Regions from separate parts of the Neobacillus canaveralius genome, predicted to be linked through region 3. Evidence: riboswitches for the same ligand, from Rfam matches in the RefSeq annotation. Region 3 holds a riboswitch; each other region holds the start of a gene.

Region 1 (7,599 bases), 1.1 Mb from region 3:
CAAATCTACCTTATATTTGCGAGGAATTACTGAAGCATGGAAAAAAGGAAAATACCCCTGTTGCGGTCATTCAGCAAGGAACAACGTTAGCGCAGCGAACGGTTACAGGGACACTTAGCTCAATTGTCGGTGTGGTTGAAAAAGAAGGTATTCAAAATCCTGCTATGATCGTTGTTGGAGAAGTTGTCACCTTCCGTGATAAAATAAGTTTACTAGAGGAAGAGGGGAAGGCGGAAAGCTATGCAACAATGGCTTAAAGAGGTCGCAAGAGGAAAAAGAGGGTCCAAAGACTTAGATTATCAACAAACAAAAGAAGTCGCTCAAACGATTATTAGCGGCAAGGCAACAGATGCGCAAATTGCAGCATATCTGATTGCGCTCCGCTTGAAAACGGAATCGCCGGAGGAATTGCTCGCATTTGTGCATGCCTATCAGGATGTTAGTAATAAACTAGAGCCGTCAAACCAGTCAATTATTGATCTGGCCAGTCCGTATAATGGAAGGAATTCTTTTACAGGAAGTATACCAACAGCCATTTTGATGGCTGAATACGGGTTTCCAGTGTTTTTACATGGCAGCGATTCACTGCCGCCGAAATATGGAATAGCGCTTAAGGATATACTTATACATTTAGGTCTAAATGTTTCTCAACCGCCACAAAGATTGGTGAAAACAATTCAAGAAGCAGGAATTGCATTTGCAAACACAGAGGAATATTGCCCTAGTTTAGGAAAGCTGAGGGGGATTCGCAAAGAGCTGGGGGTAAGAACTCTTTTTAATACAGTAGAGAAGTTATTAAATTTAGCGAATGCAGAATCACTTATGATGGGTGCTTATCATCGGACAGCGATTAACAAAATTGCCCCTATTTTTAAAGAGCTTTCCTTTAAAAATGTTTATGTGGTTCAAGGAATGGAAGGTTCTGAGGATTTGCCTGTTCACCGCAACAGCTTTATTTATAAAATTACAGACAATAAAATCGAATCATCGATTGTCAAACCAGAGGAAATGGGCTGTTGGTGCAAGAGTTAGATAAGGATACCAAGCTGTCTGCACAAGAACAGTCTGACATTACGCTGGCGATTCTCAGTGGGGAACAATCCAAATCATTACAGCTATTTTACAATCAAGTGCTTTTTAACACCGGCATCCGCTATTACCTGTTCGGTGTCGTCAATGATATAGGAGAAGGTATAGAGATAGCTAAAAAACAACTAAACGAACAACGAGGTTTAACTCAATTAGAAAAATGGAAAGTAAGTCAGCCTGAAAATATTACTACGTAACGTGAGCGTTCTGGACGAAATATCCGTCTAGGACGCTTAATTTTTTATTGGGCTAAAATAGAGACAAATTAATTTTTCTAAATTTTATATTTTTTCATTTACATAAAACCTATTGGTATGGTAGGATTAATTTCATCAATTACAAATACTTATCAAGAGAGGCTGAGGGACTGGTCCTATGAAGCCCGGCAACCTGCTGTGCAAGGTGCTAATTCCAGCAAAATGGTCTTCATTTTGGGAGATAAGGCGTTAAACAATCGTGAGATGCCTTTCCTTTTTGGGAAGGCTTTTTTGATAAACAGAGGAGGTTTATAGGAATGGCTACAACGGTAACATATGAAAACTGGAGTGAAATATCCGATCAATTCTCTATTGAGGATAAAACAAAAGGAGCAAAATCGGTATTGGAGTGGGCATACAACTCTTATGCAGAAGACCAAATTGTCTATGCATCCAGTTTTGGTGCAGAGGCAATCGTATTAATCGATCTCATCCAGCAGGTTAAGCCAGACGCGCATATCGTTTTCCTAGATACAGGCTTACACTTTCCGGAAACATATGAGGTTATTAACAAAATCGAAGAGCGTTTCCCTTCATTAAATATAGAGCGAAAACTGCCAAAGCTGACATTAGATGAGCAACGCGAGCAATATGGGTCAGCACTATGGAAGAGGGAGCCTAACCAATGCTGTAATATCCGTAAAGTCATTCCATTAAGGGAGACGCTGACGGCGAAACAAGCTTGGATCTCAGGGCTTCGAAGGGAACAATCACCAACAAGAGCAAACACTCAATTTTTAAATAAAGATGATAAGTTTCAGAACATTAAAATCTGTCCGCTCATTCACTGGACATGGGACGAAGTTTGGGCCTATATCAAGGAAAAAGACCTCCCTTACAATACCTTGCATGATCAAAATTACCCTAGTATCGGCTGTTTTCCTTGTACACAGCCTGTTAGTGCAGATGGTGATTCACGTGCAGGACGCTGGTCGGGAAGCGGCAAGACGGAGTGTGGCTTACACACATCCTAAAAGGGGGCTTTTAGATTGCTCACAGTTATAGCAGTAATAATTGGTTTGTTTTTTGCAGTCAATATTGGAGCTAGCGGTGCAGCTGCTTCAATGGGGATATCTTATGGAGCAGGGGTAGTAAAGAAGAGATTGGCATTGTTAATGTGCGGTGTTACCGTATTCTTTGGGGCATGGCTAGGCGGTGGCGAAGTGGTAAAAACCATTGGCAGCGGAATTGTTCCAAACAGCACTTTTACCGTACCTATCGCTCTTATCGTATTAGCTTCAGCAGCACTATCGTTGTTTTTGGCTAATATATTCGGAATCCCACTGTCGACGAGTGAAGTAGCAGTTGGATCGGTGGTAGGTGCCGGAATCGTTTATCAATCCGTATTTGTTAGTAACTTAGCAATGATTATGGTCTTCTGGCTGCTTACTCCTTTTGCAGCATTCGTGATTGCCATCCTAGCTGCGAATCTATTAAAAATCAAAACATTGAAACGCTGGATGGAGGCGCCGAAAGCCATTCCTATCCTATCCGTACTTGTCGTATGTATGGGGTTATTTGAAGCTTTCTCAGCGGGGATGAACAATGTCGCCAACGCTGTGGGACCGCTAGTCGGGGCTGACATTATGTCGACAAGTTCTGGGATTTTCTGGGGCGGGCTTTTTGTCGCAGCTGGTGCCATTCTGTTAGGACAGCGTGTTCTTGAAACGAATGGTAAAAAAATTACCACGCTTCGGCTGGAAGAAGGCTGTGTTATTTCTGGAACAGGAGCAGCAATTGTTACTGTAGCCTCGGTTTTTGGGATTCCTGTTCCACTGACACAAATCACGACATCGTCAATTATCGGCATCGGCTTTGCCAAGCATGGCAAATCTGTCCTAAAAAAGGGTATAGTGGTGCAGCTTCTTACGGTTTGGATTGTGTCACCTGTACTGTCCATGGTGCTTTCCTACACACTGATCCAGTTGCTAATCGAGCATAACTTTTATCCAATAGTTGCGATGGCAGGCGTTTTAATCTCTGTATTCGGAGTGTCGTTTTTGATGAAAAAGTCAAATCAGCCAGTTACTGAAGCAGTAGAAAAGTAGTTTGATAGAGTTTCGCTAAAACATTTTGATTTCACCGATAAATTCTTTATCGCTGATATAAATCTCTAATTTAGAGGATTTTAAAAAAAACGTAAATTAAATGAAGAAAGGTTTGATTCTGTTGTCATTTTTACCAGCACCTCATGGAGGTAAACTTATCCAAGCATTTGATCCAAACTATGATGTAACATCCATTGTAAAAGAACTAGAAATCGACGCCATTGCCTTAAGTGACCTTGAGTTAATCGGTGTTGGGTTATTTAGTCCCTTAACCGGTTTCCTTGGGAAAGCCGATTATGAAAATGTCGTGGAGAACATGCGCCTTGCAGACAATACGATTTGGTCAATTCCTGTTACACTTCCTGTTTCCTATGAAACAGCAGCAACACTTGAGGTAGGGGAGAAAATCAAGCTTGTATACAATAAAGAAGTATATGGAGTTATTACCGTTTCAGAATGGTATGAACCGAATCTAGACAAAGAAGCGGTTGAGGTATATAGAACGCTTGAAACAGCTCATCCTGGTGTAAAGCGTCTGTATGAAAGAGGCCCTGTCTATGTGGCTGGGGATATCACACTTGTTAAAAAACCAGAAAAAGGTGTTTTCAGTGATGTCTGGTTTGAGCCAAAGGAAACACGTGCATTGTTTGAAGCAAAAGGCTGGAAAACAGTTGTAGGCTTCCAAACAAGAAATCCAATTCACCGCGCACATGAGTACATTCAAAAAGCAGCACTCGAAACAGTTGATGGACTTTTCGTAAACCCGCTTGTCGGGGAAACAAAGTCTGACGATATCCCAGCTGATGTTCGTCTAAAAAGCTATCGTGTCCTTCTTGAAAATTACTACCCGGCAGAACGTGTACAGCTTGGTGTATATCCAGCAGCGATGAGATATGCTGGCCCAAGAGAAGCGATCTTCCATGCAATTGCTCGTAAAAACTTTGGCTGCACTCATTTTATTGTTGGCCGTGACCATGCAGGTGTAGGTAATTATTATGGTACGTACGATGCTCAATTAATTTTTAGTGAATTCCCTGAAGGGGAGCTTGGCATTAAACCATTATTCTTTGAACATAGCTTCTATTGCACAAAGTGTGAAGGAATGGCTTCTGATAAAACTTGCCCGCATAGCAATGAAGACAGAGTGATTCTTTCTGGAACAAAAGTCAGAGAATTGCTTCGTGCAGGACAGCTTCCTCCATCCACATTCAGCCGTAAAGAGGTTGTTGAAGTGTTGATTGAAGGAATGAAAGAAGAAAAGGCGACGGTCTAAGGAGGAGAAATCATGACAAAAGCAACAAATATCACTTGGCATGCTAGTACCGTTTCAAAATCCGACCGTCATGCTCAAAATGGTCATGGAAGCTGTGTACTATGGTTTACTGGCCTTTCTGGTTCTGGTAAATCGACGATTGCAAACGCCGTATCAAGCGCTTTGTACCGTCAGGGTATTAATGAATATGTTCTCGATGGTGATAATATCCGCCACGGTTTAAACAAGGATCTCGGTTTTTCTGACCATGACCGGACAGAGAATATCAGAAGAATTGGCGAAGTCGCAAAATTGTTTGTAGATAGCGGTGCTGTTGTTACGACGGCATTTATCTCGCCATTCCGTTCCGATCGCGACCAGGTACGAGCTATTTTTGAAGAAGGCGAGTTTATTGAGGTTTTTGTAGACTGTCCTATTGATGAGTGTGAAAAGCGTGATCCTAAGCAGTTATATGCAAAGGCTCGACGCGGGGAAATAAAAGATTTCACTGGGATTGATTCGCCTTATGAAGCACCAGAGTTTCCAGAAATTACAGTCCGTTCTGACCTTTTAACAGTGGAAGAGGCAGTGAATCAAATATTAAGTTACCTCCAAGAAAAGAACATTCTCTAACATGAGTTAATAAGAAAGGATGGTTGATCAATGGTTGGCAAGGTTTATTTAGTAGGTGCGGGTCCTGGAGATCCAGATTTAATTACAGTAAAGGGATTGCGCTGCCTCAAGCAAGCTGATGTCATCCTCTATGATCGGCTGGTAAATCCTGAACTTTTGGAGAATGCGAAAGAGGGAGCACAACTTGTCTATTGCGGCAAGCTTCCACATTATCATACAATGAAACAGGAAACCATTAATCATTTCTTGGTGAAATACGCCAAAAAGGGGTACCAGGTTGTTCGCTTAAAAGGAGGAGACCCTTTTGTTTTCGGACGTGGCGGTGAAGAAGCGGAGGAATGTCAGAAGCATAATGTTCCATTTGAAATTGTTCCAGGTATTACAGCTGGAATCGCTGCTTCTGCATATGCAGGAATTCCTGTTACCCATCGTTCCTTAAGTAAAAGCTTCGCATTTATTACCGGTCATCAGGCTGGTGATGTCTGTGCCGAACACCAGTGGGCCCATTTGGCAAAGGGTGTCGATACAATCTGTGTGTATATGGGCGTATCACATCTTCCGATGATAACCAAACACTTAATCGTAAACGGTAAATCACCACAGACTCCGATTGCTCTGATTCATTGGGGTACATTAAGTGATCAGAGGATCGTGGTAGGAACACTTGAGAATATTGAAGAAGTGGTGGAAAGAGAGCAAATTACCAATCCAAGTATGATTGTGATTGGTGAGGTTGTGACATTGCACAAAAAATTGAATTGGTTTCAAGAAGAAATTGTACCTAATATTCCAGTAGCAAACCGGTAACAACAGAAGGGAGCACATTGTATGAAAGCAATTCTTTATATCGGCCACGGTACTCGCTCAAAAAAAGGTGCGGTCGAAATTAGAGCCTTTATTAACAAGGTTAAGGGGCGAATGGATGTACCGATTCAGGAACTTAGTTTCCTGGAGTTGACAGAGCCGCTGATTGAAGAAGGCTTTGAAAAATGTGTTGAACAAGGTGCAACGGAAATCGATGTCGTTCCTCTGTTTCTTTTGGCAGCGGGACACATAAAACGGGATATTCCATCGGCCTTGTCACCCTTGATGGCAAAATATCCTACTATTCCGGTAAAAATAAAGAATCCGTTTGGCGTCCAGGAGGTTATTTTGGATGGTGTCGCTGAGCTAATAAAAGATTCCGCAGGAGAAGTGGGTCCCGCAGATAGGTTATTGATTGTTGGTGTGGGCAGCAGTGACCCGGATGTTCACGTAAACTTTGCTAAGATTGCCGATGGTATCGGGGAGAGGCTTGGCCCTGAAAGGGTGTCCGTTTGCTATTTAGCAGCGACTGAACCAAAGTTAAGTGAGGGGTTGGAAACCATATCGGAAGGAGCTAAGGGCCGAGTAATCGTCGTTCCTTATATGCTATTTACCGGTCTCCTGTTTGCAGAAATAAACAAAATCGTTCGATCACGCCAAAAAGAAGGTCAAAGAATCCTTTGTACACAAGCTTTAAGCAACCATACCGTAATCGAAGATATCGTAATTCAACGTGCATTTGGTGAGTAGTGAATACGTAAAATTGTGCGGAATCAATCAGTACAAAATATTACAATAGAAATCTGTGTCATTAAATTAACAAATTTATAATCTTACAGCCTCTAAAAATACTGTATGATAAAGTTTATATTCCATAGTGAGGTGGATAACGTTGCAACTTCAGGTAATGAACAGTCCGTTTAATCAGGAGCAGGCGGAACTCCTTAATCGTCTTTTACCTACTTTTACTGAATCTCAAAAAGTGTGGTTGAGTGGGTATCTTGCAGGAGCAGCCTCTGCGCCATTGGCTTCTATCCTAGGAGTACCTGGCCAGCAAGGAAGCACTGAGGGGACAGCTTCAAAAGAAGTGACCATACTTTACGGTTCACAAACAGGTAATGCGCGAGGCTTAGCAAAAAAGGCTAGCACAACACTTGAGGGGAAAGGGTTCCAAGTAACTGTTTCAGCCATGAGTGATTTTAAGCCAAACAATATTAAGAAAGTAAAAAATCTACTTATTATCGTAAGTACGCACGGAGAAGGCGATCCACCGGATAATGCCCTAACATTCCATGAGTTTTTACATGGCAAGCGGGCTCCGAAGCTTGAGGACTTAAACTTTTCAGTCTTATCGCTTGGAGATAGCTCATATGAATTCTTCTGTCAAACAGGCAAACAATTTGATGCTCGTTTGGAGGAGCTAGGTGGTACCCGACTTTACCCACGTTTCGACTGTGATCTGGATTATGATGAACCAGCAGCAGAATGGCTTGAAGGAATCATCGGCAGCCTAGGT
Region 2 (7,599 bases), 3.5 Mb from region 3:
ACCCATCGCACCATCCATTACAAGGATTCGTTTGTGTAGTTGTTCATTAAATGGTGCTTTCGACATAGCTGTTCCCCCTAATTTGACTAGCACGCTGTTTGGCATATATGGCTAATTCTGTTGTTAGTTCGTAGCGTAAAAATGGTGTGATTAGATAGATTCCATTGAATAAATCCAGTGCTGTGTCAATTAAAGATTTTGTTATTTCAATTCCTTCACGTGCAGCTTGTAATGGCTGATCATGCAACGCTGCCATTCTATCTCGAATTGATTGTGCGATTTTTATTCCTGGTACCTCATTATGAAGAAATTCGGCATTCCTGCTGCCTGTTAAAGGCATTAACCCAATATAAATAGGTGCATTTAGGTGTTTGGTCTGTTCATAGACTTCGATTAATTTTTCCTCAGAAAAGACAGGTTGTGAAATAAAATAATCAGCACCAAATTCAATTTTCTTCTCAAGCCGTTTTACGGCTTTTTCTACTGAGCGGACATTTGGATTAAAGGCACCAGCAATACTAAACGCTGTTTTTTGACCAAGGTCTTTCCCAGAGAAAGACAAGCCTTCATTTAACTGTTTTATCATTTGAATTAACTCAAATGATGATACATCATAAACAGAGGAGGCACCTGGAAAGTCTCCGACTCGGGCAGGGTCTCCGGTGATAGCGAGTACATCATGCATTCCAAGAGTATGGAGCCCCATTAGGTGTGATTGCAAACCAATAATATTGCGGTCTCTGCAGGCAATATGGATCAGCGGTCGCATCCCTAATTCTTGTTTAACAAGATAACCTAAAGATTCATTAGAAATCCTCACCTGAGCTAACGAGTTATCTGCCATTGTTATCGCATCAATTCCTGCTTCTTTCAACGCCTTTGCGCCTTCAAAAAATTTGCTTGTATCAAGCTTTCTAGGTGTATCTAATTCTACGATAACCGATGGTCGTTCCTTAACAATTTCCTCAAGTGGCTGTAAGTCCCTTTTTGCTGCACGATGTTCAATGATGATTTTCTTTGTTTTTAATTTAACTACTTTCTCAGTGACAGGTACGGTATTTTTTAGTTCTGCCGCAAATGCCTGGATATGGGCCGGGGTCGTTCCGCAGCATCCACCAAGCAAATGTACACCCTCCTGACGGAAGCTTTGGGCTGATTTCTTAAAATAATCTGCATCTCCCTCAAAATGGAATTTACCATCTGTATAAGCTGGCAGACTCGCATTAGGGTAGGCCGAAAGGTAAGCATGTTTAGGCAGTTCAATCTGCTCTAGTGATTTTAACATATGATGAGGTCCAAGCCGGCAGTTCAAGCCAATGACATCAGCACCGAGGTTTTCAAGAGTGGAAAAGGCCTCATTAATCGGTGTCTGGTCTTGTAAAATACCTGGCTCATGAAGTGAGACTTGAGCAATGATGGGCAGCTTAGTTTCCTTTCGAGCGATCGTAAGGACCGTTTCCAGTTCCTCAAAATCATAAAAGGTTTCTAATAAAATGCCGTCCACACCTTCTAATAATAAACAGTATAGCTGTTCACGGAAACTGCGCTTTAATTCTTCTATTGATATAGTACTAGGTTTAATCCCGCGGTTACCGCCGATTGTTCCCAGCACATAAGTATTGTCTTGTGCTGCTAATTTTGCATTCTGGACAGCGGCACTATTAATCGCTTTAACGGAGTCCTCGAGACCATATCTCTGCAGTTTTAGATAATTTGCTGCATATGTGTTGGTTTGAATAACATCAGCACCAGCTTTAATATAGGCATGATGAATCTCTTGAATTTTTTCCGGATTAGAAAGGTTTAACTCTTCCAAGCAGCTATCTTTACCGAATGAATAAAGAAGGGTGCCCATGGCACCATCCCCTATTAAAATTTGGTTTTTTAATTTTTCTAAAAAGGTCATGATTATTCTCCTTGCTGCAAGACCAGTAGTTTTTCTTTCACTTGATGTAAAGCCTGAGAAAAGTCATGAATAAGATCATCCGGGTTCTCTAAGCCAACGGATAAGCGGATGAGGCTGTTTTTAATTCCTCGTTTTTCCCTTTCTACTTGGGACATAGCAGCATGTGACATTTTTGCCGGATAGGATAGAATGGATTCGACTGCACCAAGACTAACGGCAAAAACAGGGATTTTTACATTAGATAGAAAGACTTCAAGTGCTTGTTCATCCTGGAATTCAAACGATAAAACTGCACCAGGTCCTTTACTCTGACTTTTTTGAAGCTCGTGCTGTGGATGATTTTCAAGTCCAGGATAATAAACCTTCTCAATTAATGGATGAGTCTCTAAGAATTCTGCTATTTTAATAGCGGATTTTTGTGACTGTTCGAGTCTGACATGCAGGGTTTTTATTCCTCTAAGCACGAGCCATGCATCCTGTGGCCCAAGTACTGCGCCAAAAGAATTTTGTAAGGAATACAGCCTTTTACCTAATTCTTCATCCTTAACAACCGCAAGACCTGCAACGACATCACTATGTCCTGATAAAAACTTAGTTGCACTGTGGAGTACAACATCCGCACCAAGCTCTAAAGGTCGTTGGTACTCAGGGGTTAAAAAAGTGTTATCTACATAAGTGATTGCGTTGATCTCTTTTGCCAAAGTTGTAATGGCTTGGATATCCGTCACCTTTAATAAAGGATTTGACGGTGTTTCAACATAAAATGCTTTGGTGTTAGGCTGAATTGCCTCTTTTACTTGATCAAGATCTGTCATATCTACAAAGGTATGTTCAATTCCAAAACGAGTCAGTACCTGAGTGACCATTCGATATGTACCACCATACACATCGTCGGTAATTACTATATGGTCACCAGATGAAAGAAGAAGGAAGGCTGTTGAAATAGCAGCCATTCCTGACGAAAAAGCAAAGCCTCTCGTTCCACCCTCAAGTTCTGCGATAACATCCTCTAACGCTTCTCTCGTAGGATTTCCACTTCTAGCGTAATCGTATTTTCCGTAACTTTCTATATCAAATTGATGGAAAGTAGAAGCATGTTGAATCGGCACGCTTACTGCTCCCGTGGCCGGATCGACTTTATGCTGATTATGAAGGAGCTTGGTTTCAAAACTATAATTTTCTGAACTCATTATCCAATCACTCCTTCTTTTAATTTAGCTAGTGCATGTTCAAGGTCTTCAATGATGTCTGTTGGGTCTTCAAGTCCTACAGAGAATCTTAATAGTCGATTACAAACACCTGACTGAATTCGAATCTCTTCTGGAATATCGGCATGTGTCTGTGTTGCAGGATAGGTGATAAAGCTTTCAGTTCCACCAAGACTTTCAGCAAAGCAGATCAGTGAAAGACTTTGAAGGAATGGATTGACCCATGCTTCATCTTGTAAGCGGAAGGATACCATTCCACCTTTTCCTGGGTACAGTACATCTGTAATACCATCATGGTTAGACAGGTATTCAACAATCGCTTTTGCATTGCGTTCATGTCTTTCCATTCTTAGTGACAATGTTTTCATTCCACGCATTACTAACCAGGAATCAAAAGGACTTAAGACACCGCCTGCTCCGTTATGGTGGAAGGCAAGAGCCTCGCAAAGTTCTTTCCCCTTGGCAACAACAAGACCAGCAAGAACATCATTATGACCGCCTAAGTATTTGGTTGCACTATGGATGACAATATCTGCACCTAGCAGGATTGGTTGCTGAATTAGTGGTGTGTAGAAGGTATTGTCGACAATCAGCAAGATTCCGTGTTTTTTTGCGATTTCTGAAACAGCCGCAATATCTGATTCCTGCATAAGCGGATTTGTTGGTGTTTCTAGGAAAATTGCTTTTGTCTGCGGAGTTATGTTACTTTCAATCAATTCAATATTACAGGTATTTACATAATTTGTTTGTAATCCCCATTTTTTGAAGCCTTGTTCTAGTAATCTATAAGTACCACCATATAAATCCTCGCTCACAATCCATTCGTCCCCAGACTCGAAAAGAGAAAGAATTGTAAAAATAGCTGCCATACCCGAACTACAGGCAAATCCTTGATCTGCACCTTCTAAATCGGCAATCGCCTTTTCAAGCAGCTGTCGAGTCGGATTACCTGTCCGTGTGTAATCAAACCCTGTTGACTGCCCAATACCCTCATGACGGTAGGCAGTTGAAAAATAAACGGGAGGATTAACCGTCCCTGTCGCAGTTTCGCTGCGATTTCCAATTTGAGCTAGCTTCGTATCAATCTTATACATGGTCAACCACTCCTATATGAATAATAAAAAAAGTCTTCTTTAAGAAGAAGACTTTGGATGCTGTAAGCATTGTCATTCTTCTTATCTTCCAAGTTACCAATAACTTGTTGGACTTAGCACCTTTTCAATGAAATAACCATTGATGGTTGCTGAGGCGTCATAGGGCCATTCCCTCTACCTCTCTTGATAAGAACATAAGTATTTAGATTATTTATAAAATTTACTACAAATAGAAAGCCTAGTCAACATTTTTCTATTAATAATGACATAATAATGTTTGAAAGGTATAAAATGATGTATTTTCTAAGTTCGATATAAGTGATTTTCAGATTGACACGTTCTGTATAAAGAACTAAAATAAACTATATAGGGAAATAAAACCAAATTTTTTTATGATTATATTCTTTATTAAGTACAAAATCGCACTTTATATGTTTTTAATGGTGATGTCTCCTTTCCATTATCCCAGGAGGCACTCGGTCATACTGTGGGTCAGTGAACCTTAGACGCTAGTCGTCAAGAGTATGATGTGAGGACGGGTTAAATGCCCATTTTATAAAAATTTTCATTATGTGCTTTTAAAAGGAGTATATAATTAAAATTTTTCAAGAAAAAGAAAGGGGTGGGAACATGACTTTTCGACTGAGAATTTCTTTGTTTATATTATTTGATACATGTATTTTATTTTCATCGATTATCCTTAGTCATTATTTGGTAGAAGGAGACGTTACACTAAGTAGCCCTACTGCCAATTTCACGTTGGTGCTTTTGCTCACTCATTATGCCTTAACATATAGAAGCAAATTGTACAAAAAAGCATGGGAATATGCGAGTATAGGGGAATTATTAAGCATTTTTAAGGTTGTGAGTATATCAATTATTATTGCAGCATTGGTACAACAAGTGTTTTTTCATCTATCAAACTATCGATTTTTTACCGTTACATGGTTGATGAACTTAATTTTTATTGGTGGTACTCGATTCAGTTGGAGATTATTTCAGGAGAATTTTCTGATTAATGAAAAAAATAAAAGACGAACACTCATTGTAGGTGCAGGATCTGCTGGGATGATGGTGGCAAGGCAAATAAGAAAGAATAATAAAGCAGATCTATTGCCAGTTGGGTTTATCGATGATGACTTAAAAAAGCGGAATCTTGATATTTTAGGTATTCCAGTGATTGGTGGAACTGCAAACCTAGAAGAAATGGTTAGTAGAAACAAAATTGAAAACATTGTGATTGCGATTCCATCCCTAAGTAAAAAGGAATTAAATAAAATATTTATGGAATGTGCTAAGACAAGAGCTAAAACCCAAGTCCTTCCAATGCTCGAAGACCTTATGGTTGGAAAAGTATCTGTTAATCATTTTCGTGATGTTCAAGTTGAAGACTTGTTAGGAAGGGAACAAGTTGAATTAGATATTCAGAGTATTTCAGGATATATCAAAGATAAAGTGGTATTGGTTACAGGTGCAGGGGGCTCGATTGGCTCAGAAATCTGCCGCCAAATTTCTCTTTTTGAACCTGCTAAATTAATTTTACTAGGGCACGGAGAAAATAGCATTTTCTCCATAAATATGGAGTTAAGGGATTCTTTTAAAAATACAAACATCGAATATATTCCAGTTATTGCTGATATACAGGATAGCAGAAAAATGAGGGATGTAATGGCTACTTATCTTCCAGATGTGGTCTATCATGCAGCTGCACATAAGCATGTTCCATTAATGGAATCTAACCCAGAAGAGGCCATAAAAAATAACGTGATTGGGACCATGAATACCGCACAAGCAGCTAGCTATAATGGAGTTAAAACCTTTGTAATGATTTCTTCCGATAAAGCTGTGAATCCTACAAGTGTAATGGGAGCTACAAAAAGACTTGCCGAAATGATTATTCAACAGATGGATAAGGAAAGCCTAACAAGATTTGTTACTGTTCGTTTTGGTAATGTACTTGGAAGCAGGGGAAGTGTAATCCCATTATTTAAAAATCAAATCAAAAAGGGAGGTCCTATTACTGTCACTCACCCTGATATGGTGCGTTATTTTATGACGATTCCAGAGGCAACCAGGCTTGTTCTTCAAGCAGGGGCTTTAGCAAGAGGGGGAGAAATTTTTATTTTGGATATGGGGGATCCAGTGAAAATTGTTGATTTGGCTAAAAATTTAATAAATCTATCTGGTAACTCTATTGAAGAAATCGGGATTGAATACACTGGGATCAGACCAGGGGAAAAGATTTTCGAAGAATTACTAAAAGATGACGAGCTTACAGAAGAACAAATATATCCAAATATTTATATTGGGAAATCATCAACTATTTTTAGTCAGGAGATAGAAGAACTATTATCAATCTATGCGAATTTGAATCAAGATGAAGTAAGAAAGAGGATAGTAGATCTTGCAAACAAGAAAGGAACTACTGTATCCCAATTCCCAATCTTAATATAAGTATGATAAAGAAATGGGAGTGAATTCATGAAGAGAGTAATAGATGTAGTAATTTCTTTGATGACTTTAATTATTTTCTCACCTGTTATTGTACTAATTGGAATTTTGGTCAAATGGAAACTGGGTTCTCCTATCATTTTTAAACAGCAGCGTCCTGGATTAAATGGGAGGCCTTTTTATTTGTATAAATTCCGAAGTATGACGGAGTGGAAGGATAAAAATGGCTCACTTTTATCTGATGAACAACGTATGACCTCATTCGGATACTTTCTAAGAAAATTTAGTATTGATGAACTTCCACAATTTATTAACGTGTTAAAAGGCGAACTAAGTTTAGTTGGACCGAGGCCATTATTAATGGAGTATTTACCATTATATACTGAGGAACAAGCACTAAGACATTTAGTTAAGCCAGGGATTACAGGTTGGGCACAAATTAATGGTCGAAATGCGATTACCTGGGAAGAGAAATTTAAACTAGATGTTTGGTACGTCAAACATCAATCACTTTTACTGGATATGAAAATAATATGGTTAACGATTCTGAAGCTACTTCGCCCAAAAAACATTAGTCAAGACGGCCATGTAACAGTGGAATTATTTAAAGGTGCAGAGTTAAATAGAAGTGAAAAAAAAACGAACTATTAAAAAGTTGGAGGTGTTTGATTTGGTGTCTATACCCTCTAGAAATAGGGTTTTTCTTTCTCCTCCCCATATGGGTGGAACTGAATTAAAGTATATAAATGAAGCATTTGAATCCAACTGGATTGCTCCTTTAGGTCCAAATGTAGAAGCATTTGAAAAAGAAATAGCTAGAAGGTTCGGAGTTAATGGAGCTGTTGCTGTGAGTTCAGGAACCGCAGCCATTCACTTGGCCCTGTCAGTATTAAATGTTCAAAAAGGCGATACTGTCTTTTGTTCAAGCCTAACCTTTGTT
Region 3 (7,599 bases):
GGCAACTCTAACAGGTGCAATTGAAATTGTCACCTCTTTTATCGGGTTTTATTTAACTTCCTTTGTACAAGGGCTTGTCCCCTATGGTCTTTCTTTTGCGGCTGGAGCGATGTTGTTTATTATTTATAAAGAGTTAATCCCAGAAAGCCACGGAGATGGCAATGAAAGAGTTTCAACTTATGCATTTATTACTGGTCTATTAGTAATGGTTTTTTTAATAGACATTTTTTAAGTGAGATTCTTATACAAACACTTTCGGCCAAATCATAACCATCTGATTAAAAGCAAATCTCACTTCTTCGTTTGGCCGTGAAAATTGCTGAGCTGCTCTCTGATACTCATTTATTAAAACATCTAATTCTTGGCTGTATTTTATCGTTTCTTCACTTGTGAATCCTTTTTTATTTGCACAATTTATCATCATTGCACGTTTAACTTTTATTGCGTTAAGCATCTCAGAAGGGTTATAACTTTCCATATCCAATCTCTCCACCTACTCCTTACTCTTTTACACTAAACTGCTAAAAAATTGATTACTTGATGAATTATGACAAGATTTTAGACAAAAGTAAATACTTTCGCAAAAGTAGACAAAACAAGCATTTTATTACATCTTTCGACAAAATTCACATGCTATTCTTTGTTTTTACGACAATTTTCATGCTATTTTCAGTGATGATTTAGTAAATTTATTTACTAAAATACATAAAAAAACTGGCTTTATAGCAGCCAGTTTTTAAAAATTATTGATGAATTCCTTCTTTTTCGTAAATTGGCACCCAGCCCTCAGTAGTAACGAAAATACGAATAGCAACTACTTTACGATCTTCTTCTAGTGTAAAATAATGTCTTGTGTTCTCTGGAACTGAAATTAAATCTCCAGGGTTAAGATGAACTTCGAAAAACTCTCCGTCTTTTCCCTGGATAACAAACACTCCATGACCGCTTACGATAAAACGAACTTCATCATCCGAATGGTGATGCTCGTTTTTGAAGTTTGTTAGCATGGCATCTAGGTTTGGGGTGTTATCAGATAAAGAAATAATATCCTGTGCTTTGTATCCTCTTCTAGCAGATATGTCTGAGATTTCTGTTGAAAAAACATATAGAATTTCATTCTTTTCTTCATCACTTAAAAGATACTTTTCAACAAGCGTATCTGGGAGTTTTGAAATATCCCAATTTTCATAGATTACTTCTTGTGAAGCTAGAAAGCTTGCTACTTCTTCTTGGTTTTGAATTTTCTCTTCTCTATTTTGAAATGTAATATATGCCATGATCAGATCAACACTCCCTCTATTTTTATACAACTTTAAACAATTGGTATGGTTTATGTTCTAGTAAGCGTAATTGATATTTAAATAAAAACTCCGATGCCTCGAGGATTTTTTTTGCCTCAAATGCATTTCTTCCCCATACAGTGATTCCGTGATTACGGATTAACACAGCACCTGAATCCTCTTTAATATGCTCAGAAAAAGCCTGTGCGAGTGTTGGGATATGAGCATAGTTTTCGATAATCGGAATCGTCAGTACTGCGTCCTCTTCCCACTTGTTGAAAGCCTTAATCAGCTCTTGCCCCTTAAAAGTTACCTCACCCTGGCCGCCATAAACCTCAGAAATCACGTTATTATCTACGGTGTGAACATGGAGACTGCAGCCAGCATTAGTTTTTCGATAAATTTCAACGTGAAGCAGTGTTTCTGCAGAAGGCTTTAAATGAGTTTCTTCTACTGCATGCCCAAATTCGTCTACTAACAAAAAGTCCTCTTCTGTACGTTTGCGTTTATCCTTACCACTGGCTGTCACCAGAAATTGCAGTGGATGATCACTTACCTTTATTGCAAGGTTGCCGCTTGTTCCCATAAACCAATCACGCTCAGCCAGTTCATCCTTTATGTCTGCTAACTCCTGCCATTTTTCCTTTAACATGATGTCCTCACCTCAATCTGATTTTTAATTTCTTCTATGCAGTCATAAAAGGTAGTAAAACCTTTATAATTTAAACCCCATTCAGAACATTTTTTCTCTAGCAAATCTCTTGCCAAAACGAAATCAGCTTGTTTCGCTGCCTCTAAATCGGTTACGGAGTCACCAATTACGATTGTAAAGGTATCTGCATCTTGGTTTAACCTTCGGATAATACTAGGTTTGCAGCATCCGCATTCATTTTCACACAACGAATCACAGATGTAAGGCCAAAGTATTCTTATGTTTTCCCCTGAAAAATCACTGTGGTTACAATAAATCCCTTCAAATGGACCGTATTTTTCAAGAATCGGATAAACAAAGAAATCAATCCCGCCGCTGACAATATAAAAGGGTATATTTTCTGCTCTAGCAAACTCGACAAATTCAGAAAAACCTTCCCGGATTTTGGCGTTTTCGATTGCAAACTTGGTAATTTCATCTTTTTGGCTGCTAGGAAGTTCTGAAAATAATTTTCCTACACCCTCACTAATAGAGATCTCTTGTGTTAAAATTTGGTCTTTAATTAGCTCCCAATTAGGTGGTGCAAATTTCTTCATGATTGCAATGATGTTATCACTATCAGTAATGGTCCCGTCAAAATCACAGTAGATGACCGGCTTCATTATACTGACACCTCTGCATTTCCCCATAACTGCAATGCACTCTTAAGCTCCGGATATTGCTCAGCACCTTCTGCTAAGGTCTTCCCCTGAAGTTTCACATCAATCGCTTGCCTGAATGCGAGTCCGCCGCCGAGCGCACCGTTTGGATGGCCATGAACGCCGCCTCCAGCGTTAATGACAGATTCAATTCCGAAATCCCGAATCAACAGTGGCACCAACCCAGGATGAATGCCCGCTGAAGGAACAGGAAACGACCGCTTGATAGTGTCCGTTTTGATTAATTCCTCTGCGATTGATATTGCCGAGGATTTCTCTAATGCCACTGTTCCATATGGTGATGGGAATAATGACAAATCAGCACCAGCAAGTCTGAGAAGCTTACCTAATAACAATGAATGAGAGAGACCATAGTGGGAAGATGATGTTAAAGCCCCACTTACAGCAGGATGAGCCATTAATGGCAAAGAATTTTGGTCATCCTCTCGCAACTCTTGAAGAACGTCTAATCCATAGGCAAAAACATTAAATAGTAACAAGTCTGCACCAAGTTCTTTTGCTTTTCTAGCTTTGTCCTTCAACTGCGATGTCCTGCCTGTAAGATTTACCGCATACAAAGTACGATGTCCGGTTTCATCATATACTTCTTGTAACACCTTTTTACCTTCTATTATTCTTTTTTCAAACGGAGTCAGCTCATTTTCAAAAAGAATTTCGTCATCCTTTACGAAATCAACACCGCCAAGAGCCTGCTGCTTTAGCTGCTCTGTTAGGAAATGGATATCCTTCCCAAGAACTCCTTTAAAAATGCTCATTAATAACGGACGATTAAAAACACCAAGCTTCTCTCTTAATCCTTCAATGCCAAATCTAGGACCAGGGAATTTGCTTTTTAATTCATCCTCAAATTGTAAATCAATTAATTTTATTTTTCCGTCTAATGAAAGTTTTCCAAAAACAGTGGTCAGAATTGCAGGAATATCATTAGAAAAATTGATAGTTGGATAGGCTATACGGATTATCGACTGATCTTCTTGCAAACCTTCAGTCGAAACTACCCTGCCCTTGTGTTTACGTAATTGACTCTGTTCTAGTTCAGGTAAGTTCGTCCATGAACCGACAGTCAAACCTAAAGCAATTTCCTCAGCTTTTTTCACAAGATTTTTTTCACCATGAACTAGGTATGTAGCGATTAATTCAGTCAAATTAGCTCTTCCTTTCTAGAGAAACATAAAAAACCTCTTCCAAAAAGAAGAGGTTAGCATCGCAAACTAACATCTTCTCATCTTTCAGCCTGCGCTGCAAGATTTAGCACCGTGCCTAACTTAGTGTTAAGTCGGTTGCCGGGCTTCATCGGGCTTTTCCCTCCGCCTGCTCTTGATAAGAAAACGATCGTATTATTTATTATTAGCATGTTGATAAACTATATTTTGCATTATCCCAAGAATCAATTTTTTTGTCAATCTATTTTTCGAAAATTCCTAACTCACCAATTCTTCTCACTGCTTCTCCTAAACGTTCCTCACTTGTGAGCAAACCAACCCGGACAAAACCTTCACCCAATTCACCAAATGCAATCCCAGGCGCCACAGCAATATGTGCTTGTTCCAGGAGGATATCTGCAAATTCAGTAGAAGTAAACCCTTCAGGTACCTTTAGCCAAGCAAAAAATGATCCCTTTGGCGCCGTCACATTCCAGCCAAGAGAACGTAGCCCATTTATCAAAACATTTCTTCTACGCTCATAGAGATGATTCAATTCTCGAACACAATCCTGCGGACCGGTTAAAGCTTCTGCTGCTGCCTCCTGAATACCGCCAAATATACTGCAATATAAATGGTCTTGTAAAAGCTCAATCGCAGAGATCACACTGCTATTGCCTACAGCGAATCCAACACGCCAGCCTGCCATATTATAGGTTTTCGAAAGAGTATAGATTTCAATGCCAACTTCTTTTGCCCCATCAATTTGTAAAAAGCTCACTGGCTTTTCTCCACCAAAGCCAATTGCCCCATAGGCAAAATCGTGGACAACACAGATATCATTTTGGCTGGCTAGTTGGACCGTTTCCTCAAAAAACTCCTTAGTTGCTGCAGCACCGGTTGGGTTATTTGGATAATTAAGAAACATTAATTTCGCTCTCTCAATCGCCTCAGAAGGTAATTCACTATAGTCTGGCAGAAAACTATTTGTTTCCCTTAGCGGCATCATAACCATTTCTGCTTTTGCCAGCGCCACTCCAGACAGATAATCAGGATATCCTGGATCGGGTACCAACATTATATCACCAGGATTTAATAGGCATTGTGGAATCTCCACTAATCCAGCCTTACCCCCAAACAAAATAGCCACTTCACTATCTGGATCAATGGTTACATCATATTCTCGTTTGTAAAAATCCGCTGCAGCCTGTTTTAAATATCGATAACCCTGAAAAGGAGAATACTTATGGTTCACAGGGTTGGTAACAGCTTCCTGCATTTTTTTTACGATATGTTGTGGGGTTGCTTGATCAGGATTACCCTGTCCTAAGTTAATAACATCATAGCCAGCTTCAATGTATTTCCCTACTTTTTTTACTAATGAAGCAAAAAACTGTTTCGGGAGATTATTTAAAGTTTGGGAGGTTGGAAATTGTTTCATCATTTCACCTGCTTTAATTCATTCATTTTATAGTTGAATTCTAGTCACAAATGATATAACTTTTAAGACAGCTTGTAAAGAAAAAATTCGGAAATTTCAAATGAGGTGAAGTAGGGTGAAATTTAAAATAACTTGTTTACAAATGGATATTGCCTTTGGAGATCCAATTAAAAACTACCAACACGCAGAAAACCTAATCGAAACAGCAATGGAAGAAAATCCTGATATCATTGTTTTACCTGAGTTATGGACCACTGGGTATGATTTGACAAGACTCGACACCATAGCAGACAAGAATGCAGAAAAAACGATTGACTTTTTAATGAAAGCTGCGAAAAAGTATCAAGTTCACTTTGTCGGAGGTTCGGTGGCAAATAGAGGTGATCAAGGAGTTAAAAATACCCTCCTAATCATTAATAATAAAGGAAAGCTTGTTCAATCATATAGTAAACTACATCTTTTTAAATTGATGGATGAGCATCTTTACCTCGAGGCAGGTGAGGAGAAAGGGTTATTCGAATTAGATGATCGGGCTTTTGGCGGAGTAATTTGCTATGATATTCGTTTCCCAGAATGGATTCGTGCACATACGGCAAAAGGAGTTGAAGCATTATTCGTTGTTGCAGAATGGCCTGCTCCCCGTTTATCGCATTGGAGATCACTGCTAATTGCAAGAGCGATTGAAAATCAATGTTTCATCATTGCTTGCAACCGCTCCGGATCAGATCCAAATAATAAGTTCGCAGGTCACTCCATGTTTATTGACCCTTGGGGAGAAGTAATTGCTGAAGCAGGAGCAAATGAGGAACTATTGTCTGCAGTAATTGAGTTAGACCTAGTAAAAGATATTCGTAAACAAATCCCAATTTTTGAAGATAGACGACCAGATTTGTACTAATCAAAAAACCACTTCCAAGTTTAGGAAAAAGCAAAAAAAGGTAAAGCGCAGTTTTCCGCTTTACCTTTTCTCACTTAAAGGAATAGATTTTCGTGCTTTGCTTTTAGGCGCTGCCATCTTTTTTCTACTTCTGCCTCGAATTCTTCTAAAATTGATTTGTTTTCTTCTTTTAGTAGATGTTTTGTTTTACCCATATATTTAAGCCATTCAGAAATAGCTACTCGTTTGTTTTTATCTTCTGGGTTGTAAGTAATGCTTGTAACACCCTGTTCGACCTCATACAGTGGGAAGAAGCAAGAATTTACGGCTTGCTCCAATATCGTCGCACCATAGCGGTCTTCTGATTTCCAGTTAAGCGGACAAGTAATAAGGATTTTCCCATAAACAGTTCCTACATTTTGTGCGTACCATTGTGCCTTCGCACCCTTTTTAATTAAGTCTTGCGGGAACGCCTCAGCACCTGTAAATACATATGGAATATTGGTTGCCGCCATTATTTGCGCGGTATCCTTATGATGGAATCCTTTTCCCTTCTGCGCCTTACCAACACCAGATGTACTTGTCATATGACCAATTGGTGTAGAATAAGACATTTGCGAGCCTGTATTCATATAGCCCTCATTATCATATTCAAGCATAATAAGATTATGTCCACGAAGGGCTGTCCCAATAGCAGAACCCATACCAATGTCCATACCGCCATCACCTGTAATCATAACAAACGTCGCATCATCAGAAACTTCAATTTCACCACGGCGTTTTAATTCAAGGAATGCTTCTAATGTTCCAGATAACGTAGCGGCTCCATTTTGGAATAGGTTATGGATCATCGTTTGTTTATGAGAACTGTGCGGGTAAGAAGTGGTCGTTACATAGGCACAACCTGTTTGGAATAATGTGACAATATCTCCTTCTATCCCTTTAAAGAATAGTTCCAGTCCTGCAAAAATACCACACCCTGGACATGCTCCGTGACCGGAAGCAATTCGCTTAGGCTTTCCAGTTAATGCACGAAGCGGCGGGATTTTCACCTTTAGTTTATTCGTTTCTTCGTCCATCTTCACATCGATTAAACCAGATTTATATACATCACCGTGCTGTGGTGTAATGACAGGTTTAAGAATTTTTTCCGGATTACCTGGTACATGTCCATAATAATCAAATGGTTTTTCAGCAAAACCTTTTTCCATCGCTTCCATTGTCATACCGAAGAATTTTTCAGCGTCACTTGCGTAGAAATCCTTACCACCAAGACCAAAAACACGGCTAAGAACAATAGTTTGGTTATTTCGGTCTTCTTGAAGTGCCGATTTTACTTCATGAGTTAAATTCGGTCCATTTGCGCCATATGAATCCGCTCGCTCACCCACTAATAATGCTTTTACATTTTTAAGCGCTTCACGGATTTCTTTAGCCGGGAATGGACGAATGATATTTGGACTGATCACACCTGCCTTAATTCCTTGT
Region 4 (7,599 bases), 3.9 Mb from region 3:
AAAAAATTTAAAAATACAAGTGAAGTTCCTTCCTATCAAATGACAAAGGAAAGTTTTAAAGTGATTGGAAATGAAGCAGATCGTACTCTCGAACCTGATGTGGGTAAAAAGATCGACCGAAAAATAAAACCAAAGTTTAAACGAGGGTTTGAACGTGGGATGTAACTTCATGGCTGGAGCTAGCTTCAAACAAAAAAAGAACCCCGTACACTTAGGATTGTACGGGGTTAATTTTTGCAAGAATAGCATTGTATGTCTCAATCGCAAATTCCTTGAAAGGCAAAGATGGGATGTTTTTAAAATTCTTCACTGCCATTTCTGCGGATTGAAGCGCATTTTCCATTTCGCCAAGCTCCACATGGCATAAAGCTTTGTATGAATAGCGAACATAAAAAAGTGACAAATCAAATGGATGGTGAGTAGTGGTCGGAGTCTCTACTTTTTCAAATTGACGAATCGCTTCCGTAAATTCTCCAAGACCATATAAAGCTTTTCCTTTTTCAATTGTATAAAGTGATTCCACCACTTCTTCTTCCTGCGGGTTGGCTAAGTAATGGTCAAGAATTTCAATGGCATTGGCGTACTCTTTATTCTCAGCAATTAAAGTCATGGCAATAAGGAGGTCATGAACGAGGATGGACAACGAATCCTCAGCAAAATCACCGTATTGCTTTAACTTACGTAAATAATGCTCTCGCTTTTCTTTATCACTAAACATCATGGCCTGTCCGGCACCGATTCTGTATAAATCATCAGCACGATAAAAGATTCTGTGCTTTTTTGAAAAAATCAAGGCATTCTCCATTACATGAGAGGCCGTCTTATAGTCACCAACTGCAAAATGAAGAATCGCTTCTGTATAGTCAAGGTCAACCTGTGTCATGGGGTCCATATAGACATGATTTGATTTGATTTCCATACGTTCGCTTAGTAATATCTCTAATGCATTGGAATAATCATGTTCAATGAATTTGACCATAGAACGAAATATTGCAATTTGCGCACGATTGGCTGTTACATTCATCTTGTCATACATAGTCGCAGCAAGGCCTGCGAGGTTCTCCCAGCCAGGTATTTTTTCTTCATATAAACTTCTGCTATAAATATCTAACAAGCGTGCCCCCTCATACCCTTGTGTAAGGTTTTTTATATAGGGTTCGATAAGGGTTAAAAGCTGTTGGTATTTATCATCGACTTTATCTTTTTTTTCATTGTACAGCTTTTCTGCTTTTTCAAGAACTTCTCTTAATTCCATTGTACTGACTTCCTCTAATAAATCAGTTACTTCCACCCCTAATCCCTCAGCAATATAGGCAAGACTCTCCATAGAGGGCTGTGCTTTATTGTTCTCGATTAAGCTGAGCATGCCCTTGGTAAGTCCCTTTCCTGCCAGGGCTTCAAGCGTCAGCTTTTTCTGCTTTCTTAATTTTCGTATACGGTCTCCTAACATGTAAAGAGCAACTCCTTAAAACGTTTCTTTGTTTAATTATATTAAACTTATCCATAATTTGAAAGATGTAAACGAAATGAAAATAAATTTGTTTAATTTAATTAAACTTATTACTTGATTTGGTAAAAACTTCGTGTTATGATTTGTTTAATTAAATTAAACTTTAAAGAAAAGAGGAGATTTTTATGAATAGCAGTGTAATGTTGAAAAAAGCCACTTATCATCTTTGGACATTCACCATCAGCAAACTGATTGCTTCGTTTGGTTCGCAGGTATATTCATTTGCAATTAGTTTTTATATTTTGCAGGCAACAGGATCGGCGAAAAGTTTTGCACTGAATTTGATATGTAATGTATTGCCTCGTACCATCGCAGCTCCATTTGCAGGTTATATCATCGATAAGTACCCACGGAAAAGGATTGCAATTACCTCACAAATAGCGACGACCTTAGGGATAGGGGGATTGTTAGTCGTCAGTGTCACCTCTGGATTATCTTTAACCGCTATCTATATTACTACCTGCCTTCTGTCCCTTACATCCATGTTCTCCAGTGTAGCGTTCACTTCCTCGATTACAGGGCTTGTGGATGAAACAAGAATTCAAAAAGCCATGTCATTAAATCAAATGTCTGTTTCCTTTGCGGCTATTGCTTCTCCAGCAGTCGGAGGACTCTTGTATGGAGTGATTTCCATGCCAATTTTCCTTATTTTCTATATGGCTGCTTCAACGGTGGCAATCGTTCTCGATGCTACGATGAACTTCACTTTGTTCGCTGTCCAAAAAGCAGAAACAGTGGAGAAGTCGAAAGAATCCATGTGGCAAGGAATGAAGGCCGGTGTATCCTATTTAAAATTACAGCCGATGTTGATGACCATTATCTGGATTGCGTTATTAGTTAATTTCCTTTTCAGTGCCTATCAGGTTGGATATTCCTTTATTCTGATTGAAAAATTAAAAATGCTTTCCCATCATTTTGGTTTTACAGAAGGTGCCTTCGCGGTCGGTATGCTGCTGTTATCGATTTATCTCTCCATTCGGAAAGAGATAAAATTTCCACTGCTGGTTTCAAAAAGAGGCATTGTTCTCATGGGGGTCGTCATGGGAAGTTCCACTCTTCCATTACTCTTCATTATGTCTTATAACATCATGTTTGGTTACTACATTCTTCTTCAATTTGTTTTAGGAGTGTGTATTGTTTTCGTTAACACGCCAACACAAGTGATGATGCAAAAACAAATTGCCGACGAATTTAAGGGACGTGTATTTTCACTCATTGAAACAGTAGCAATTGCTTTATCACCATTAGGTATGGTGCTGTATGGATTTCTGTATGATGTCTTCCCTGCAGAATGGGTTCTGCTCCTGTCATCTGGATTATGTGTGTGTGTAGTACTTACTCTTTTAAGACCAACCGTCATACGAAGGGTTCATCCGGAGCTTAAAGCGGAAAAAGTAGTGAAGAAAAGTGTGGAAGCATTTTGATGAAGTTTAAGTTATCCTAACAAATGGGGTTGGATTCAGTAGAATCCAACCCCATTTTTATCGATCTAATTTTATAATTCTCCTAACCATCCTTAAATGAGACACCAAGATTAGAAAAACGATGGGATATAGAAAGATGGAATACCAGAGCTTCCAGCCAGTATAGTTAAAAAAGTGAGTCCTTTCAACAATAAATTCAATAATGGAGGATCCTGCTGTCCATGCAAGGATATAAAAGAGTTTCTGTTGGTTAGTCCGTTTAAAGGGATAATAGTTTAAGAACAAAATACTGACTGGAATAAAGTAAAGAAATTCTCCAACAAACCCCAGCCATTGAAAACCTTCACCAAAATATCCGTACAAATGGTATTTAAAGACGAGAACCAAATCTACATTGATACCAAATACCAAAGCAAAAAGACTCGTTGTATATAATTCAATTTTAGTCAATCTCTTTGGGACTAGAAAAGCAATGATAACAAGAATAAAAAAGAAAATAAATACCAGCTTCCACATGGATGGACTATCTCCTTCAAAAACAACTAATTAAAAATTATACTTTCCAAATCCTTGCTCATATAGTCACCTATCAATCCTCATCCAGATAAAATGCCAAAAGACCTACTCTACCCACCCGAACAGGAGGATTAATTTTCCAAATAAATAGTTATTTGTGACTGATTTATTATTCTGGTAAATAAAATACTCCTTTTATGAATAGTAATGAATTAACCCCAAGAAAGGAGTGAATATGCAATGAGTGTATTAGATCGCAGTCCGTTTTTATACTTCTTATGTATCCTTGCCGGTTTTGCCTTATTAAGAGTAGAGCTAACTGGATTCTTAGCGCCGCTTAGTCCGTTAGTTCTCCTAATTGGTGTCATAGCTGTCCTTTTATTCTCACTTGTGTTAATCATCCAAGGGGTACTTTGTTTGGTAAAAAGAAGATAGTTGTTTAAAGTTCAAGAAAGAGAGCGAAAACTATCGCTCTTTTTTTGTTTTTTGCGAAGGCCAGCAGTAAATTTTTTTTATTTATTAAAAATGCCTATTTATAAGCACTGAGAACGCTTTAAAACCAAGGAATTAATTATTATTTTAAAAAAGGGATTTGACTTTTCACTATCCCTACAGTAAATTAATTAACAAGTTCAAAAAATGAATAAAGTAAAAATACTTCTTATCAAGAGAGGTTGAGGGACTGGCCCTATGACACCTCGGCAGCGGAATCACAAGATTCTGTGCCAAATCCAGCAAGTGCGACTTGATAGATAAGAAGAGGACGCTAATTATTTCAATTTGCCCTCTTCTTTTTCAAGAAGAGGTTTTTTATTTTTAACTGAATAATATTTCTTATCCAGAGAGGTTGAGGGACTGGCCCTATGACACCTCGGCAGCGGAACCAATTGGGGACTGTGCCAAATCCAGCAAGCAGCAAGCTTGGGAGATAAGAAGAGTTTTTTGCTATTACTTTGCATCGGCATGCCCTCTTCTTGTTTCCAAGAAGAGGGTTTTTTATTTGTTAAAAAAGGAGAGATACACCATGATCGAATTTCAGAATCTTAAAAAGGTTTATGAAAGTGGCGGGCAGCAGGTTGCAGCTTTGAATGGAATTGATTTGAAGATTAATAAGGGAGAGATTTTCGGAGTAATCGGGTTTAGCGGTGCTGGGAAAAGTTCACTTATCCGCTGTGTAAACTTACTAGAGCGTCCGACCTCAGGTAGTGTAATCGTCGATGGTCATGACCTCACTTCGATGTCCGTAAAAGAAGTCCGTGAGATTAAGAAAAATATTGGCATGGTTTTTCAACACTTTAATCTATTAAACTCAAAAACAGTGTTTGCCAACGTCGCAATGCCTCTGACACTTGCCAAAGTTCCAAAGGATGGTATTAAGAAGCGCGTTCAGGAATTACTAGAATTTGTCGGGTTGGCCGACAAGGCGGACTATTATCCTGACCAGCTTTCAGGCGGACAAAAGCAGCGAATTGGAATTGCAAGGGCCTTGGCAACACAGCCATCGATTCTACTTTGTGATGAGGCCACATCTGCACTTGATCCACAGACAACCAGCTCCATTTTACAGCTGTTGAAAAAAATCAATAAGGAATACAACATAACCATTCTAATCATTACCCATGAAATGGCGGTCATCAGAGAAATTTGCGACCGAGTGGCAGTGATTGAGTCCGGTAAAATTATTGAAGAAGGCACGGTGTTTAACGTCTTTTCATCTCCTAAAACGGAGACGGCAAAGAACTTTGTAAGCTCTGTCATGAACGACCAGATCCCTGATTCTATAAAAGAAATCATTCAAAAACATGACGGAATGCAAAAGGTTTACCGAATTAATTTTGTAGGCAGCACATCCGGTCAGCCCCTGCTCTCCGAACTTGCCAAACAGTTTGATATTCATATCAATGTCCTGTTCGGAACCATTACTGAGCTTCAAGGCACACCGTTTGGAAACTTAATTGTTGAGTTCCAAGGCTCTGACAAAGAAATCATCCGTGCATTAACCTACATCAACCAGAAGAAAATCAGCATAAAGGAAGTGACAGCACATGCTAGTTAACTCAGAGCAAATTATTTCTGCTTTAATTGAAACGGTCCAGATGGTTGCTTTTTCACTCTTGTTCTCAACCATCCTTGGACTGCCGCTGGGAATCTTACTTGTCGTAACACGGAAAGGCCATCTGCTTCAGAATCTGCCGGTTTTTAATGTATTGAATGGAATTATTAATATTTTCCGATCTGTTCCGTTCATCATTTTATTGGTGGCAATGATACCCGTTACAAGGTTGATTGTTGGAACTTCGATTGGAACCGCAGCAGCAGTAGTTCCTCTCGTCTTCTATGCAGGACCCTATATTGCCAGATTGATAGAAAATTCCTTACTAGAGGTTGATCCTGGTGTCATTGAAGCAGCAGAGGCAATGGGCGCAACCCCATGGCAAATTATTAGTAAATTTTTAATTCCTGAAGCACTCAGCTCACTAGTTCTTGCCCTGACAATCGCGACCATCGGTCTTGTTGGTGCTTCGGCAATGGCTGGGGCAGTCGGCGGCGGTGGAATTGGAGATTTGGCAATTACATATGGCTACCAGCGTTTTGATACAGTCACGATGATGATTACAGTAGGAATTCTGATTGTGATCGTACAAGGTCTACAGTCATTTGGGAATATAGCAGCAAAAAAAATTAGACGAAGATAACTAGGAGGAAAAATACGATGAAAAAACTTTTACTATCCATCATTATTATTACATTAGCGATTATTGGCGCTGGCTGCGCTGAGAAAACATCAGAGGGTAAAGAAACCACTACCGTTAAGCTTGGTGTTAGCGGAACCGATACACGTATTTGGGATTTTGTAGCGAAAAAGGCTGAAAAAGAGGGAATCGATATCGAAATCGTATCATTCTCAGATTACGTTGCTCCCAACACTGCACTTGCAGAAGGTGAAATAGATGTTAATGCATTCCAAACCGTTGCCTATTTTGATGTATTTATTAAAGAACACAAATTAGACCTAGTGCCAATCGCAACTACCGTCCTTGCCCCAATGGGAATTTACTCTGAAAAACACAAAGATGTCAAAGACATTCCAGATGGTGCAAAAATTGCGCTTCCGAACGATGCATCCAATCAAGGCCGTGCATTATTACTTCTTCAAGAAGCTGGACTTATTGAATTACCAAAAGATTTTGATCCAAATGGAGATCTTACTCAAATAAAGAAAAACCCTAAGAACATTGAATTTGTTCCAGTTGTACCAGCGCAAACACCTAGAGCATTGCCAGACGTTGCTGCTTCTGTGATCAATAACGGGATTGCCGGTGATGCAGGTCTTAGCCCATTAGAAGATGCGATTTTTGCTGAAAGTGAAACAGCTACCCCTTACCTGAATATTATCGCTGTCCAAGCAAAAGACAAAGACAACAAAACTTATAAGAGAATAGCAGAACTTTACCAATCAGAAGATACAGCAGAATTTATTGAAAAAGAGTACAAAGGCAACATGATTCCAACATTCGTGCCACTTAGCAATATTGGTTGGTAGAAAGAAAAGCGGAAGCGCCTTGAAAAGGGAAAAATGCAGTTCAATTTTCCTCTGGCGCTGGAGCTGGACAATTTAAGGAGGGGAAAAACGATGTCAGAAACTGTTATATCCATAAACGCCTTAAAAGAAACAATTATAGAAAATGTAGAAAGCAATAAAGAGCTTTACCTGTCAACTAGTCAGAAAATTCATGAAAGTCCTGAAATCGGCAATGAAGAATTTTTTGCTTCTGCCCTCTTGGCCGACATTCTTTTAAAAGAAGGCTTTGCGGTTGAAAAGGCAGTTGCTGGACATGAAACTTCATTTATTGCTCGTAAAAAGTCAGAAAAACCAGGTCCATCCATTGCATTCCTAGCCGAATATGATGCCCTTCCAGGCCTAGGACATGCATGCGGACATAATATTATTGGAACCACTAGTGTTGCTGCAGCGATTGCCTTGAGTAAAGTTTTACAAGAAACAGGCGGAGAAGCCGTTGTTTTCGGTACCCCGGCAGAAGAAGGCGGGCCAAACGGCAGTGCAAAAGGCAGTTTTGTTAAACACGGACTAGTGACCGGGATTGACGCCGCACTAATGATTCACCCGAATAGTGAGACACGACTAAC

The links. A riboswitch is a leader RNA that binds a small molecule or an ion and turns the genes downstream of it on or off. The one in region 3 is predicted to bind S-adenosylmethionine.
Region 1: linked by a shared signal. The riboswitch ahead of ABC255_RS18200 (phosphoadenylyl-sulfate reductase) and the one ahead of mtnW (2,3-diketo-5-methylthiopentyl-1-phosphate enolase) in region 3 are both predicted to bind S-adenosylmethionine.
Region 2: linked by a shared signal. The riboswitch ahead of ABC255_RS05765 (methionine biosynthesis PLP-dependent protein) and the one ahead of mtnW (2,3-diketo-5-methylthiopentyl-1-phosphate enolase) in region 3 are both predicted to bind S-adenosylmethionine.
Region 4: linked by a shared signal. The riboswitch ahead of ABC255_RS04120 (methionine ABC transporter ATP-binding protein) and the one ahead of mtnW (2,3-diketo-5-methylthiopentyl-1-phosphate enolase) in region 3 are both predicted to bind S-adenosylmethionine.

What each region holds. Positions count from the first base shown of each region.
Region 1 covers NZ_JBDFLL010000001.1:3,617,230-3,624,828, reverse strand. The annotation lists gene cobA (uroporphyrinogen-III C-methyltransferase) at 1-257, shown strand, start outside; gene ABC255_RS18210 (anthranilate phosphoribosyltransferase) at 241-1,032, shown strand; gene ABC255_RS18205 (transferase) at 1,017-1,286, shown strand; SAM riboswitch class I at 1,433-1,534, shown strand; gene ABC255_RS18200 (phosphoadenylyl-sulfate reductase) at 1,604-2,320, shown strand; gene cysP (sulfate permease) at 2,336-3,394, shown strand; gene sat (sulfate adenylyltransferase) at 3,495-4,667, shown strand; gene cysC (adenylyl-sulfate kinase) at 4,680-5,279, shown strand; gene cobA (uroporphyrinogen-III C-methyltransferase) at 5,310-6,086, shown strand; gene ABC255_RS18175 (sirohydrochlorin chelatase) at 6,108-6,833, shown strand; gene ABC255_RS18170 (assimilatory sulfite reductase (NADPH) flavoprotein subunit) at 6,976-7,599, shown strand, end outside.
Region 2 covers NZ_JBDFLL010000001.1:1,191,223-1,198,821, forward strand. The annotation lists gene metH (methionine synthase) at 1-66, opposite strand, end outside; gene ABC255_RS05755 (bifunctional homocysteine S-methyltransferase/methylenetetrahydrofolate reductase) at 47-1,906, opposite strand; gene metC (cystathionine beta-lyase) at 1,909-3,096, opposite strand; gene ABC255_RS05765 (methionine biosynthesis PLP-dependent protein) at 3,096-4,208, opposite strand; SAM riboswitch class I at 4,287-4,401, opposite strand; gene ABC255_RS05770 (polysaccharide biosynthesis protein) at 4,839-6,662, shown strand; gene ABC255_RS05775 (sugar transferase) at 6,690-7,310, shown strand; gene ABC255_RS05780 (DegT/DnrJ/EryC1/StrS family aminotransferase) at 7,330-7,599, shown strand, end outside.
Region 3 covers NZ_JBDFLL010000001.1:4,697,712-4,705,310, forward strand. The annotation lists gene ABC255_RS22950 (ZIP family metal transporter) at 1-232, shown strand, start outside; gene ABC255_RS22955 (aspartyl-phosphate phosphatase Spo0E family protein) at 242-478, opposite strand; gene ABC255_RS22960 (1,2-dihydroxy-3-keto-5-methylthiopentene dioxygenase) at 744-1,277, opposite strand; gene ABC255_RS22965 (methylthioribulose 1-phosphate dehydratase) at 1,303-1,932, opposite strand; gene ABC255_RS22970 (2-hydroxy-3-keto-5-methylthiopentenyl-1-phosphate phosphatase) at 1,926-2,597, opposite strand; gene mtnW (2,3-diketo-5-methylthiopentyl-1-phosphate enolase) at 2,594-3,796, opposite strand; SAM riboswitch class I at 3,871-3,978, opposite strand; gene ABC255_RS22980 (pyridoxal phosphate-dependent aminotransferase) at 4,056-5,234, opposite strand; gene ABC255_RS22985 (carbon-nitrogen family hydrolase) at 5,350-6,132, shown strand; gene ABC255_RS22990 (thiamine pyrophosphate-dependent enzyme) at 6,207-7,599, opposite strand, start outside.
Region 4 covers NZ_JBDFLL010000001.1:845,263-852,861, reverse strand. The annotation lists gene ABC255_RS04145 (ABC transporter permease) at 1-165, shown strand, start outside; gene ABC255_RS04140 (helix-turn-helix domain-containing protein) at 212-1,450, opposite strand; gene ABC255_RS04135 (MFS transporter) at 1,636-2,934, shown strand; gene ABC255_RS04130 (CBO0543 family protein) at 2,992-3,450, opposite strand; gene ABC255_RS04125 (hypothetical protein) at 3,691-3,885, shown strand; SAM riboswitch class I at 4,109-4,209, shown strand; SAM riboswitch class I at 4,282-4,385, shown strand; gene ABC255_RS04120 (methionine ABC transporter ATP-binding protein) at 4,475-5,506, shown strand; gene ABC255_RS04115 (methionine ABC transporter permease) at 5,496-6,146, shown strand; gene ABC255_RS04110 (MetQ/NlpA family ABC transporter substrate-binding protein) at 6,164-6,994, shown strand; gene ABC255_RS04105 (M20 family metallopeptidase) at 7,085-7,599, shown strand, end outside.